One region of the Bariatricus sp. SGI.161 genome, then DNA from elsewhere that is predicted to be linked to it. Evidence: predicted binding sites of a transcription regulator. Region 1 holds the regulator's gene; each other region holds the start of a gene.
The links. Region 1 encodes Rex, which represses fermentation and respiration genes when NADH is low (regulators of the CRP and FNR family bind a similar motif). Its sites were predicted from a motif close to ATTGTTAANTANTTAACAAT; they were not measured.

Region 1 (3,218 bases):
AGTCCTTGCGCCAAAAGCGCAGCTATTATTCCCGCCAGTACATCTCCAGAACCAGCTTTTGCCATTGCCGAATTACCCGACATATTTACATAGTTTCCTTCAGAAACTGATGCAACAATAGTTCTGGCATCTTTCAGTACACAAGTCCATTGACTTTTTTGAACAAATGAATCCAGTATATCCATCCTATGTTGTTTTAATTCCTCTACACTTATATGTAACAGCCGTGACATCTCTTTCATATGTGGTGTTATCACAAAATCTGTATGATGAATCTTTTGAAGATAAGCGTTATGCTCCGCAATCAGGTTCAAACCATCTGCATCAATCAGACAAGGTACTTTCACATGCTCAAGAGTTGCCTTCAATATTCTCCTGGAACGCTCACTGATTCCAATTCCAGATCCAATACAAACTGCATCTGCCCATGTTAAAAGATTTAACAACTCAGTCTTATCAAAAATGTCATAAGTTGTAATAATTGCTTCCGGAAGGAGCTGCTGTAAAATAATCCTATTTTCTTCCGGTGTATAGATCTGTACCAGTCCTGCTCCAGACATATATGCCGCTTTTGCATTCAGATAAGCCGCTCCAGACATACCTTTACTTCCTGCAATTACAAGTAACTTCCCATATGTCCCTTTATTCGAATTTTCTTTTCTGGCTGGCAGAAATTTACAATATTCCTTCTTCTCATAAGTATATGCCGTTTTTTCGGTAGCAATTATTTTTTCCGTATGGATTCCGATATCAGCTACAATCACTTTACCAGAATATTCCTTTCCGGGATAGATTGCAAGTCCCAGCTTTTCTATTTGAAAAGTCACCGTAATATCTGCACGGAAAGCAATTCCAAGGACACTTCCATGATTCGCAGATATTCCAGATGGCATATCTACAGCAAATTTTACAGCCTTTGCTTCATTCATCTTCTGAATAATCTGAAAATATTTTCCTATAATCTCACGGCTAAGTCCAACACCGAACATCGCATCTATTATGATACTATATTCATCTTCTTTGTACTCTTTGAATATCTCAACACCTGTTTCCCTTAATTTACTCATCTGCTGTTTTGTTTCATCCGTACGATGAGATTCATTTCCTACAAAACAAACTGTCACAGGATATCCTTTTTCCTTTAAAAGTCTCGCTATCGCAAATCCATCACCACCATTATTCCCTGAACCACATACGATACACGCTTTGGACAGATCAAGCTTTTCCGCCTCCATAGTCTCTACACATCTCTTTGCAGCACGCTCCATTAACTCCATAGACGGAATTCCCAGTTCCTGTATTGTATATTGATCCGCCTTTTTCATTTGATTTCCATTAAGCAGATATCGCATAATCTCACCTTCCAAGTTCATTTTATAATATAAAAGGACGTGTAAAAACCAGCCCGTCTGCGCATGCCAGTCATTACACGTCTTTGCTTTTATTTCTTATGTTCTTCGTTATATCGGCTAATATTGTATGATAACTGCATTAAGCTTTCAGACAAGTGTACATTCTCAACAATAATATGATCCGGCAGATTCAAATCTGTATGGGCAAAATTCCAAATTGCACGAACACCATTGTCTACCAGCATATTAGCCACTTCAATTGCCTTATCCTTTGGAATAGTCAAAACTGCAATCTCAACATCATTTTGTTGGACAAATGTCTTTAACTCATCCATCATACGAATCGGCACGCCCCTGATTGAAACACCCACCAATCTTGGGTTGACATCAAAAATTCCTTTTAATACAAATCCTCTCTTCTCAAAAGCTGCATAATTAGCAAGAGCCTGCCCCAAATTACCAGCTCCTATAATAATCATATTATGCGCCTCTTCCAAGCCAAGAATCTTACCAATCTCTGTATACAAATATTTAACGTTATAACCATAGCCCTGCTGACCGAACCCACCAAAATTGTTAAGATCCTGACGAATCTGAGATGCAGTCACTTTCATACGCTTACTCAAATCGTTAGACGAGATACGCTCCACTCCATTTTCAAGTAGCTCTCCTAAGTATCGATAGTATCGTGGCAATCTACGGATGACCGCCTGGGAAATCTCTCTCTCTTCCAATAGTCTCACCTTCCATTTCATTCTAAGAAATATTATATAGAATTGTGTGAACAAAGTCAAACTTTTAGTTGTATTTTGTCCTATTTTCGCTATAATGAAAACGAGTGAATAAGGAGGATATGAAAATAATATGATATTAGCATGTCACGGAATCAGTAAATCTTTCGGCGAAAAAGTGATTATCGCTGACGGTTCTTTTCATATAGAAGATCACGAAAAAGCAGCTCTTGTTGGTCCCAATGGAGCGGGAAAATCAACGCTTTTTAAAATGATTGTAGGCGAGCTTCCTTCTGACCGCGGAGAAGTAATTTTAACCAAAGGCAAAACCTTGGGATATCTTGCACAGCATCAGGCCATGCAAAGTGGAAGCACTATCTATGAAGAAGTGAAACTTGCCAAATCTGATATCATCGAAATGGAAACACAGATCCGTTCCATCGAATTAGAATTAAAACATTTAGAAGGTGATGCATTGACATCACGCCTTGAAACATATAATCGTCTGACAGCTTCTTTTGAACGCCAGAATGGTTATGCATATGAAAGTGAGATTAACGGGGTATTAAAAGGTCTTGGTTTTACAGAAAATGATTTTTCTAAACCCGTAGATACCCTTTCTGGGGGTCAGAAAACCCGCGTCTCTCTTGGTAAATTATTGCTCACCAAGCCAGATATCTTGCTTTTGGACGAGCCTACTAACCACTTGGATCTAAACTCCATAGCTTGGTTAGAAACTTATCTTCTGAATTATCCAGGAGCCGTTCTGATCGTATCTCATGACCGTTACTTTTTGAACAAAGTAGTGACTAAGGTTTTAGAAATCGAATCTGGAAAATTGATGACTTATAATGGAAATTACAGTGATTATGCTGCCAAAAAGCAGCAGCTTCGTGATGCTCAGATAAAAGAATATTTAAATCAGCAGCAAGAAATAAAGCATCAGGAAGCCGTAATTGAAAAGCTTCGTTCTTTTAATCGTGAGAAATCTATCAAACGTGCAGAAAGCCGTGAAAAGATGTTGGAAAAGATCCGTCCTGTAGAGAAACCCTTGGAAGCAAATAATGAGATTCACTTAACATTAGAGCCTTCTTGTGTCAGCGGTAACGATGTTCTGTCTGTTGAACATCTAAGT
Region 2 (3,218 bases), on a different contig from region 1:
AACTGGATGCTGGAAACGTGTTGGGTTGGTAGAGTTACCTGTGATAGATACGTCTACGCCTTCTTTGTGCATGATGGCAACACCTTCACGTACATCATTTGCCCCATAGCAGTTAACTTTAGAACGAAGTCCGTCAGAGTAAGCGATTCTCTGAACTTCTTTCAGTTCTCCTGTATAGTAATCATATTCTGTCTGAACATAGGTAAATCCGTTAATTCTGGAAATGATCTTTGCCGCATCTTTTCCAAGTCCGTTCAAGATAACACGAAGTGGTTTCTTACGAACTTTGTTTGCCTTCTCTGCAATACCGATTGCACCTTCAGCTGCTGCGAATGACTCGTGGCCAGCTAAGAATGCGAAACAATCTGTATCTTCTTCCAGAAGCATCTTTCCTAAGTTACCATGTCCAAGACCAACTTTACGCTGATCTGCTACAGAACCTGGAATACAGAAAGCCTGCAGACCTTCTCCGATTGCTGCTGCTGCATCAGCTGCTGTCTTACATCCCTTTTTGATTGCAATTGCTGCACCTACTGTATAAGCCCAGCATGCATTTTCGAAACAGATTGGCTGAATACCTTTTACCTGATTGTATACATCAAGGCCGGCATCCTTTGTAATCTTCTCTGCTTCTTCGATGGAAGCAATACCATAGCTTCCTAATACTTCATTGATTTTATCAATTCTTCTTTCATATGATTCAAATAAAGCCATTTACTCGTCCTCCTGATTTTTTTGTTACCTTTTGAATCTTCCCACGAACACACATGAACCTCGTCCATGTGGCGCGTTGCGCCTTCAAAGCCTGTCCCGGTCTACCGATTTCATACAAGCATGAATCATCTGACCAGGTCATCCTTCTCTGTCCGCTTATCGCGTCTATTCTTTTCTAGGATCAATAATCTTTACTGCGTCTGCAACACGTCCATACTGTCCTTTTGCCTTTTCCCAAGCATCGTTAGGTGTATCACCAGCTTTGATGAAGTCAGTGAATTTTCCAAGGCTTACGAACTGATATCCGATAATCTCATCGTTCTCATCCAAAGCAATACCTGTTACATAACCTTCAGCCATTTCAAGATAACGAGGACCTTTTGCTAATGTTCCGTACATTGTTCCAACCTGAGAACGAAGTCCTTTTCCAAGGTCTTCCAGACCAGCACCAATTGCAAGTCCATCTTCTGAAAATGCACTCTGAGTTCTTCCATATACAATCTGAAGGAACAATTCTCTCATTGCTGTATTAATAGCATCACAGACAAGATCTGTATTCAATGCCTCTAAAATAGTTTTTCCTGGAAGGATTTCAGATGCCATGGCTGCTGAGTGAGTCATTCCTGAACATCCGATTGTCTCAACAAGAGCTTCCTGAATAATACCATCTTTAACATTTAAAGTAAGTTTACATGCACCCTGCTGAGGAGCACACCAGCCAATACCGTGTGTAAAACCAGAAATATCTTTTACTTCTTTAGCCTGTACCCATTTTGCTTCTTCCGGAATCGGAGCTGGTCCGTGATTCGCACCCTGAGCCACCGGACACATCATTTCTACTTCATGTGAATAAATCATTTTAAAACTCCTTTCAACTATGTATGATTTTTCTGTCGTAGGGCTTGTTATATCTTTAACACCATACTTATTTATATTTTCTCACATTATTCTACATTCGTCAATTGTTTTTCATTTGGGTACACCACATTTTTCAAAAGGGGACGTAGTAAAACTAAAAAATACTACGTCCCCTTTTTTTACATTTTTGCTGTCACCCACGAAAATCCCAAATCATGGGAATCATCTTTTTTATAATTTAAATCGTATCCTACCTGAACGCCTTCTTCATCCATGTAATAATTGACAATGTAAACACCATCAAGGCTGTCGCCTTCCAGGGTTTTTTTGATTTCTTCTTTGCTTAATTCTGACAGGAAGCTGTCGTTTTTTGTCTCGTCACGCATATTTTGAAGCCATTGATCAATCACTTCATCGTTGATATCTACCAGATCTTTTAATTGGTATGTTTCTCCAGTTTTGGGATTGATATTGCAAGTTCTGAGATGCTGGGAATAATATTGGCTTCCGCCTTCGTAATTATAATCTTCATAGGCGATACTTATTAGGTCATCTGACGCATAACATACTTTATATTTTGCATAGCTTATCAGCATAGGATTTTTTTCGCTAATCACTCTTTCTTTTATCGTATTAGAAGGATTATTATAGATTTCATTTACTGTCTGCATTGCACAATTCTTCAATGCTTTATTTACTTTTTCTTCTATATCGGTATCTGGTAATCCATGAACGACCGGATATGTTACATTGAATTCAATCAACATAGATTCCTTTTCTCGATCAGAAAATGAGTATGTATCTTCCGTTATTTCATACGACAAATTTTCTTCGATTTTTTCTGGGATTGATTCAATTCCTTGTAGATTTTCTTCATCTGTTGAATCTTCTTTTTCTTCATTTGGAAGATCATATTCGTGATTTGGCTCTTCTGCAAATTCTTCATAAATGTCTGGAACATCATAGATATTCTTCTGTATACTTTTTAGCAGTTTGACTTCACCAACAAACAGTCCGATAACTATGACCATACATATAATACTTACAATAATAATCGGTTTTTTAGATTTCTTTTTTACAGGTCTTACCAACCCAGGAATCACATACATTTCTAATGGAACAGAACGAATACCATTTACTACTTGTTCTTCCGCAGTCACATGCATTCCCAGATGTATATATTTTTGCACTGCCTGTGGCGCTGAATTTACTTTTGACACAAAGCTGCTGAGCACAATAATTATAAACACACTGAAACAGCATCCGACCAATGCCTTTTCCTTGATACTGTTTTCTTACAAAGAACAGACTGATATGTCCATCGTTTTTGACTGCGATTGTACCGCATAATTCTGTACCTTGAAATGCACCAAAGAAGAATATTTCTCTTCTTTGGCACATTGTATAAATGTTGTCATATTTGATGAACTTCTGGAACTCAGCAACACCTTCCGGAGTATAAGAAGGTGCAATTTCATCTGCAAATACATCCCATACAAGATGAAGTGCCGGCAGCAGCTCGTATTGTTGCAGCATTCTTATTTCCATGATTCAACCTCCTTAGGCATGATACTTCAATAATTCCTCACGAAGTAATGTCAAAGCCCTTGCAACCGCATATTCACGATTCTTGTCGCGATTGCCAG
Region 3 (3,218 bases), on a different contig from region 1:
ATATCTCCATTTAAGATTGCATCAATGATACCACGGGTATCTTTAATAGAGATACGCTTTCCAGTTCCATTCCATCCAGTATTAACAAGATATGCTTTTGCACCGCTCTTTTCCATTCTCTTAACCAGTTCTTCTGCATATTTTGTTGGATGCAGTTCCAGGAATGCCTGTCCAAAGCATGCGGAAAACGTTGGTGTAGGCTCTGTGATTCCACGCTCTGTACCAGCAAGTTTTGCTGTAAATCCAGATAAGAAATAGTACTGTGTCTGCTCTGGTGTCAGTACAGATACCGGAGGAAGTACTCCAAATGCATCTGCAGACAGGAAGATTACATTCTGTGCAGCTGGTGCAGCAGATACAGGACGAACAATCTTCTCAATATGATTGATCGGATAAGATACACGTGTATTCTCAGTTACACTCTTATCAGCAAAATCAATCTTTCCTTCTTCATCCAGTGTTACGTTCTCAAGAAGTGCATCCCTCTTGATTGCATTATAAATATCTGGTTCAGATTCTTTATCCAGATTGATAACTTTCGCATAGCAGCCACCTTCGAAGTTAAATACACCATTATCATCCCATCCATGTTCATCATCACCAATCAGAAGACGTTTTGGATCTGTTGACAAAGTTGTCTTACCTGTTCCAGATAATCCGAAGAAGATTGCTGTATTTTCACCATTCATATCTGTATTGGCAGAACAGTGCATGGAAGCAATTCCCTTCAATGGCAGATAGTAGTTCATCATAGAGAACATACCTTTTTTCATCTCTCCACCGTACCATGTATTGATAATTACCTGTTCACGGCTTGTGATATTGAATACAACTGCTGTCTCTGAATTCAGTCCTAACTCTTTATAATTTTCAACTTTTGCTTTAGAAGCATTATAAACAACAAAGTCTGGCTCAAAACTCTCAAGTTCCTCCGCTGTAGGCATAATAAACATGTTCTCAACAAAATGAGCCTGCCATGCAACTTCCATGATGAAACGGATTGCCATACGTGTATCCTTATTGGCTCCGCAAAAAGCATCTACCACATAAAGCTTCTTATCACAAAGTTCTTTCACTGCAATATCCTTTACAGCAGCCCATGTCTCTTCAGAAGCCGGATGGTTATCATTCTTGTACTCATCAGAAGTCCACCATACAGTATCTTTGGAATTTTCATCCATTACAATGAATTTATCTTTTGGAGAACGTCCGGTATATACACCTGTCATTACGTTTACTGCACCAAGTTCACTAACCTGACCCTTTTCAAAACCTTCCAATTCCGGCTTTGTCTCTTCCTCAAACAATAAATCATAAGAAGGATTGTGTACAATTTCTGTAGTTCCTGAAATGCCGTACTTACTTAAATCGATATTCGCCATCTTTGTTTTACCTCTTTTCTTTCCTTAATCATAACCGCCGTAACACTTTCTGCCTTTGCATATTTCTGCCTTTTACAGCGGCATTTGTCTTATTATTACATTTTTTTCATAAAAAGTCAATACTTTAACAATCCTTTCGCGAAAGTTAATATTTTTTATTATTCATTTATTTTTCACCAACCGCATAATCACGTCTATGTTTTTATAAAAAATGCAAGATTATATTTTCAATCTTGCATTTTGTCAATATTATAATTTATGAAACTTATCTATTATTCATATAAATATTTTATATAACCGAAATCCAGCTCCAACCATTCAGTTGATTCCAAAATATTTTTGGTTGTATTTACGTAATTTCAGCATAAAGACAACAAGCATCATACATAGAACTGCCGTCATAATTACATACAGTATGCCAACACTGCTGATATAGGAATCGTACAGATCTACACACCCATCTAACAACAGGGTAATTCCCAACGCAAGAAGTGGCTTCCCGACATCTCTGCAATATCCCTCCAGGTCTTTGCAGCTTTTTTCATTTACACCCTTCGGAAGCAAGATTGTCTTCACAATCTCTTTTTTCACTTTTAACATATAATATCCATAAAGGCAGTAGATTCCAGCCCCCAGAGCAATTGCCCCAAAGAAACCATCCAACAGCATCTGTCCTCACTCCTTACACTTGCAATATACCTTTTACAGTTTCCTTCATCTTATCTGCATCACATTCCAAAGTATGAAGTATATTGGCATCCAGAATATCTTTGATTGCCTGTGGCATCTCTACACCAGATGTCTCTTCCAACACTTTCAGAAGTTCGAATTCATCTGCATCTGCATATTTTTCATCAATTGCCGTCATAACACTCTTAACGAACTTATATGGACTCGCCGTTGATGCAATCACACATTTCTTTGCATCACCAGTCTTAATCCTATACTGTTCACAGACATGCGCAGCAACAGCTGTATGCGTATCAATTACATATCCTGTCTTTTCGTAATTCTCACGGATACTTTCGGCAGTCTCTGCTTCATCTGAATATCCAGATGCAAAATCAGATAATTTTTCCTTCATATCCTCAGTAATCGTATAGCTTCCACTATCTTTTAATTCTTCCATTAATTCTCTGGTCTTCTCAGAATCTTCACCTGCAATCAGATAGATCAGACGCTCCAGATTACTGGAGATCAGAATGTCCATGGATGGTGAGGTCGTCAGCACAAACTCTCGATTCTTATCGTATGTACCTGTCTGGAAGAAATCAAACAGCACTTTGTTCTTATTAGATGCACAGATCAGTTTATCAATCGGCACTCCCATCTGCTTTGCATAGTAAGCAGCAAGAATATTTCCGAAATTGCCGGTCGGGACTACAACGTTGATCAATTCTCCCTCTGCAATCTCTTCATTTGCCAGTAATTTTGCATAAGCATTTACATAATATGCGACCTGCGGAACCAGACGTCCAATATTGATAGAATTAGCAGAAGAAAACTGGTATCCCTTTGCTGCAAGTTCCTGAGCCAGTTCTTTATCTTCGAACATTGCTTTCACACCACTTTGTGCATTATCAAAATTTCCATGGATCGCAACCACATCTACATTACTTCCTTTTTGCGTAACCATCTGAAGTTCCTGTACTTTGCTGACTCCGTTCTTCGGATAAAATACAATGATTCGGGTTCCTTCAACATCAGCAAATCCCGCCAAAGCAGCCTTACCCGTATCACCAGACGTAGCTGTAAGAATCACAATCTCATTTTTCACATGATTCTTTTTGGCCGAAGTAGTCAAAAGATGCGGCAATATAGACAATGCCATATCCT
Region 4 (3,218 bases), on a different contig from region 1:
GTTGCCTCCCCAAGAACCACATCCAAGTGTAAGAGATGGAGCAAGTTTAAAGTTATAAAGATCACCGATACCGCCCTGAGAAGATGGAGTATTGATTAAGATACGACAAGTCTTCATTGCTTCTGCATGTTTTGCAATCTTCTCTTTCTCTGCAGGATGAATATACAGAGAAGATGTATGTCCATATCCGCCATCTGCTACCAACTGTTCAGCTTTTGCAAGGGCTTCATCAAATGTTTTTGCTCGGTACATTCCAAGTACCGGAGATAATTTCTCATGCGCAAATTCTTCAGAGATATCAACGGATTCCACTTCACCGATTAAGATCTTGGTATCTTCCGGAACATCTACACCTGCGAGTTTTGCAATCTCATATGCAGATTTTCCTGGGATCTTATTATTTAAGGCACCGTTGATAATGATAGTCTTACGAACTTTATCCAGCTCTTCGCCTTTTTTCAGGAAATAGCATCCACGATATGCAAATTCTTTCTTTACTTCATCATAGATACTGTCGAGCACCGTTACAGACTGTTCGGATGCACAGATCATACCATTGTCAAATGTTTTAGAATGAATGATAGAATTTACTGCCATCTTGATATCTGCTGTCTCGTCAATAATAACAGGAGTATTTCCAGGTCCAACACCAAGTGCCGGTTTTCCTGAAGAGTATGCAGCCTTCACCATTCCAGGTCCACCTGTTGCAAGGATAATATCTGCATCTCTCATAACTGTATTGGTAAGTTCCAGGGACGGAACGTCAATCCATCCGATAATTCCTTCCGGTGCTCCTGCTTTGACAGCTGCATCCAGAACAATCTTTGCTGCAGCGATCGTACAGGCTTTTGCTGCCGGATGTGGACTGATGATAATTGCATTTCTGGTCTTCAAGCAGATCAATGTTTTGAAAATTGCTGTTGATGTTGGGTTAGTTGTAGGAATAACTGCCGCTACAAGGCCAATTGGTTCCGCAATCTTCTTAATTCCATATGCTGGGTCTTCTTCAATAACTCCGCAAGTCTTGGTATTCTTATAAGCATTGTAAATATACTCTGCTGCGTAATGATTCTTAATAACCTTATCTTCCACGATACCACGACCAGTTTCCTCAACTGCCTGTTTTGCAAGAGGAATTCGCATCTTGTTTGCTGCCATTGCTGCCTCGAAGAAGATCTTATCTACCTGCTCCTGTGTGAATGTAGCGAAGATCTTCTGTGCTTCTCTCATCGCCTTCATCTTTGCTTCAAGAGCTTCGACATTATCAATAATCTCTGGTACTGCCTCTTTTTTCTTTGCCATTTTGATTATCCTCCCTGTAACTGTGTTACTATCGTTTCAATGGTCATAGTATAACTGTGTGTTAATTATTTGTCAATATGTTTTTGATATTTTTTTAACAATAATGACAAAAAAAATAACAGGGGACGTAGTATTTTTTAATTTTACTACGTCCCCTATTAACTATTTTTTAAAATCCTTTGCCGTAATTTACTATTTTTGCATCATGTTCTGTATGTAACAGCATATGCGCTTTATGTGACATTGGTTTTTCAAAATATTCTTCGTACATTTGAAGGATATCTGGATTCTCATGTGAGAATCGAATGTCATAATTATCATCCAGATAATACAGGTTCTTGCCGCGTTCAAAGGCCAGTTCTTCACCATCATGGATTGGCTGTCCGCCTCCGCCTACGCAGCCTCCTGGACATGCCATAACTTCTACGAAGTCGTAGTGTACTTCTCCTCGTTCTATCTTATCAAGCAATGCTCTGGTATTGCCAAGACCGCTTACAACAGCGGTTCTGACGGTAATATCATTGATCTGGAAATCTGCTTCCTGTACACCATCATTTTCGTTGAAGCCTTGACTTCTTACTGCAGTAAATGCATCTGCCGGTGGATTTTCTCCTTTGATGATATAATATGCGGATCGAAGCGCTGCTTCCATTACACCGCCAGTTGCTCCAAAGATGACACCAGCTCCTGTACCAGCCTGCATCGGGCGGTCGCTTTCAATATCTACCAATGTATCAGGGCTGATGTGCGCAGAACGAATCATTCTTACCAGCTCTCTGGTCGTGATTACTGTATCTATGTCACGTCCTGCATATTCTCCATAGAACAGCTCCATCTCACTCTCGCCTTTTTTCGCCACACAAGGCATTACAGACACGGTATAGATCTTCTCTGGTGATACGCCTAGTTTTTCTGCAAAATAGGTCTTCATTGCTGCACCAAACATCTGTTGTGGTGATTTTGCAGAGGATAAATATTTTACCAAATGTGGATACTGTGTTTTAATAAAACGAATCCATCCTGGGCAGCATGACGTAAACATCGGGCGTTCTTTCAGCTCACCGCTTGTAAAGCGTTGAACGAATTCGTGGCCTTCTTCCATGATTGTCAGATCAGCTGAAAATACAGTATCAAACACGTAATCCACACCCATACGCTTCAAGGCATCCAAGATCTTTCCAATGGTTGCATCTTCTGGAGCAAGTCCAATCTGTTCACCCCATGCAGCACGTACAGCCGGTGCAACCTGAGCCACAACAATTTTATCTGGATCTGCAATTGCTTCCCATACCTTTTCCGTATCATTTCTTTCACTCAATGCTCCTACCGGACAATGTGTAATACACTGACCGCACAATGAACAGTCTGCTTCCAGAATATTCTTATGACCGCCTACATTTACAGTCGTTCTGGATCCGGTTCCTTCCACATCCCAGACACTCAATCCCTGTACTTTATCACAGACCTGGATACAACGCATACACTTGATACATTTGGATGAATCACGGATCAATGGGAAATTATTATTCCAAGGCTGTTTCTCGATCTCCATCTTGTACGGAATATCGATAATATTCAGGTCATTGGCAACTGACTGAAGACTACAGTTACCGCTTCTTGAACATGCCACGCACTGGCAATTATGCTGAGATAAAATCAACTCTACATTGGTTTTTCTGTCCCTGCGTACTTTTGGACTGTTCGTATGAATTACCATACCTTCCTCAGCAACATTATTACATGAGGTAATCAGTTTATCCTTTCCCTCTAATTCAACTACACATACACGACAGGCTGCGATTTCATTTATTCCTTTCAGATAACACAATTTTGGAATATGGATCCCATTTTGAGCGGCAGCCTCCATAATCGTGGTATTTTCTTTTACGGATATTTGTTTTCCATCAATTACAAGA

Region 2: a site for Rex is predicted at 1,616-1,635, ahead of ACQRBH_RS00040 (iron-sulfur cluster assembly scaffold protein). Genes of this name have one in related genera too.
Region 3: a site for Rex is predicted at 1,495-1,514, ahead of pckA (phosphoenolpyruvate carboxykinase (ATP)). Genes of this name have one in related genera too.
Region 4: a site for Rex is predicted at 1,360-1,379, ahead of adhE (bifunctional acetaldehyde-CoA/alcohol dehydrogenase). Genes of this name have one in related genera too.

The regions. Positions count from the first base shown of each region.
Region 1 covers NZ_JBNPLX010000008.1:37,129-40,346, reverse strand. The annotation lists gene ACQRBH_RS06470 (NAD(P)H-hydrate dehydratase) at 1-1,352, opposite strand, end outside; gene ACQRBH_RS06465 (redox-sensing transcriptional repressor Rex) at 1,442-2,086, opposite strand; gene abc-f (ribosomal protection-like ABC-F family protein) at 2,217-3,218, shown strand, end outside.
Region 2 covers NZ_JBNPLX010000001.1:6,247-9,464, forward strand. The annotation lists gene ACQRBH_RS00035 (GGGtGRT protein) at 1-714, opposite strand, end outside; gene ACQRBH_RS00040 (iron-sulfur cluster assembly scaffold protein) at 880-1,572, opposite strand; gene ACQRBH_RS00045 (PdaC/SigV domain-containing protein) at 1,752-2,732, opposite strand; partial or broken gene ACQRBH_RS00050 (GNAT family N-acetyltransferase) at 2,736-3,120, opposite strand; gene ACQRBH_RS00055 (competence/damage-inducible protein A) at 3,133-3,218, opposite strand, start outside.
Region 3 covers NZ_JBNPLX010000011.1:53,276-56,493, reverse strand. The annotation lists gene pckA (phosphoenolpyruvate carboxykinase (ATP)) at 1-1,382, opposite strand, end outside; gene ACQRBH_RS08365 (hypothetical protein) at 1,701-2,051, opposite strand; gene thrC (threonine synthase) at 2,065-3,218, opposite strand, start outside.
Region 4 covers NZ_JBNPLX010000019.1:1,951-5,168, reverse strand. The annotation lists gene adhE (bifunctional acetaldehyde-CoA/alcohol dehydrogenase) at 1-1,302, opposite strand, end outside; gene ACQRBH_RS11575 ([FeFe] hydrogenase, group A) at 1,472-3,218, opposite strand, start outside.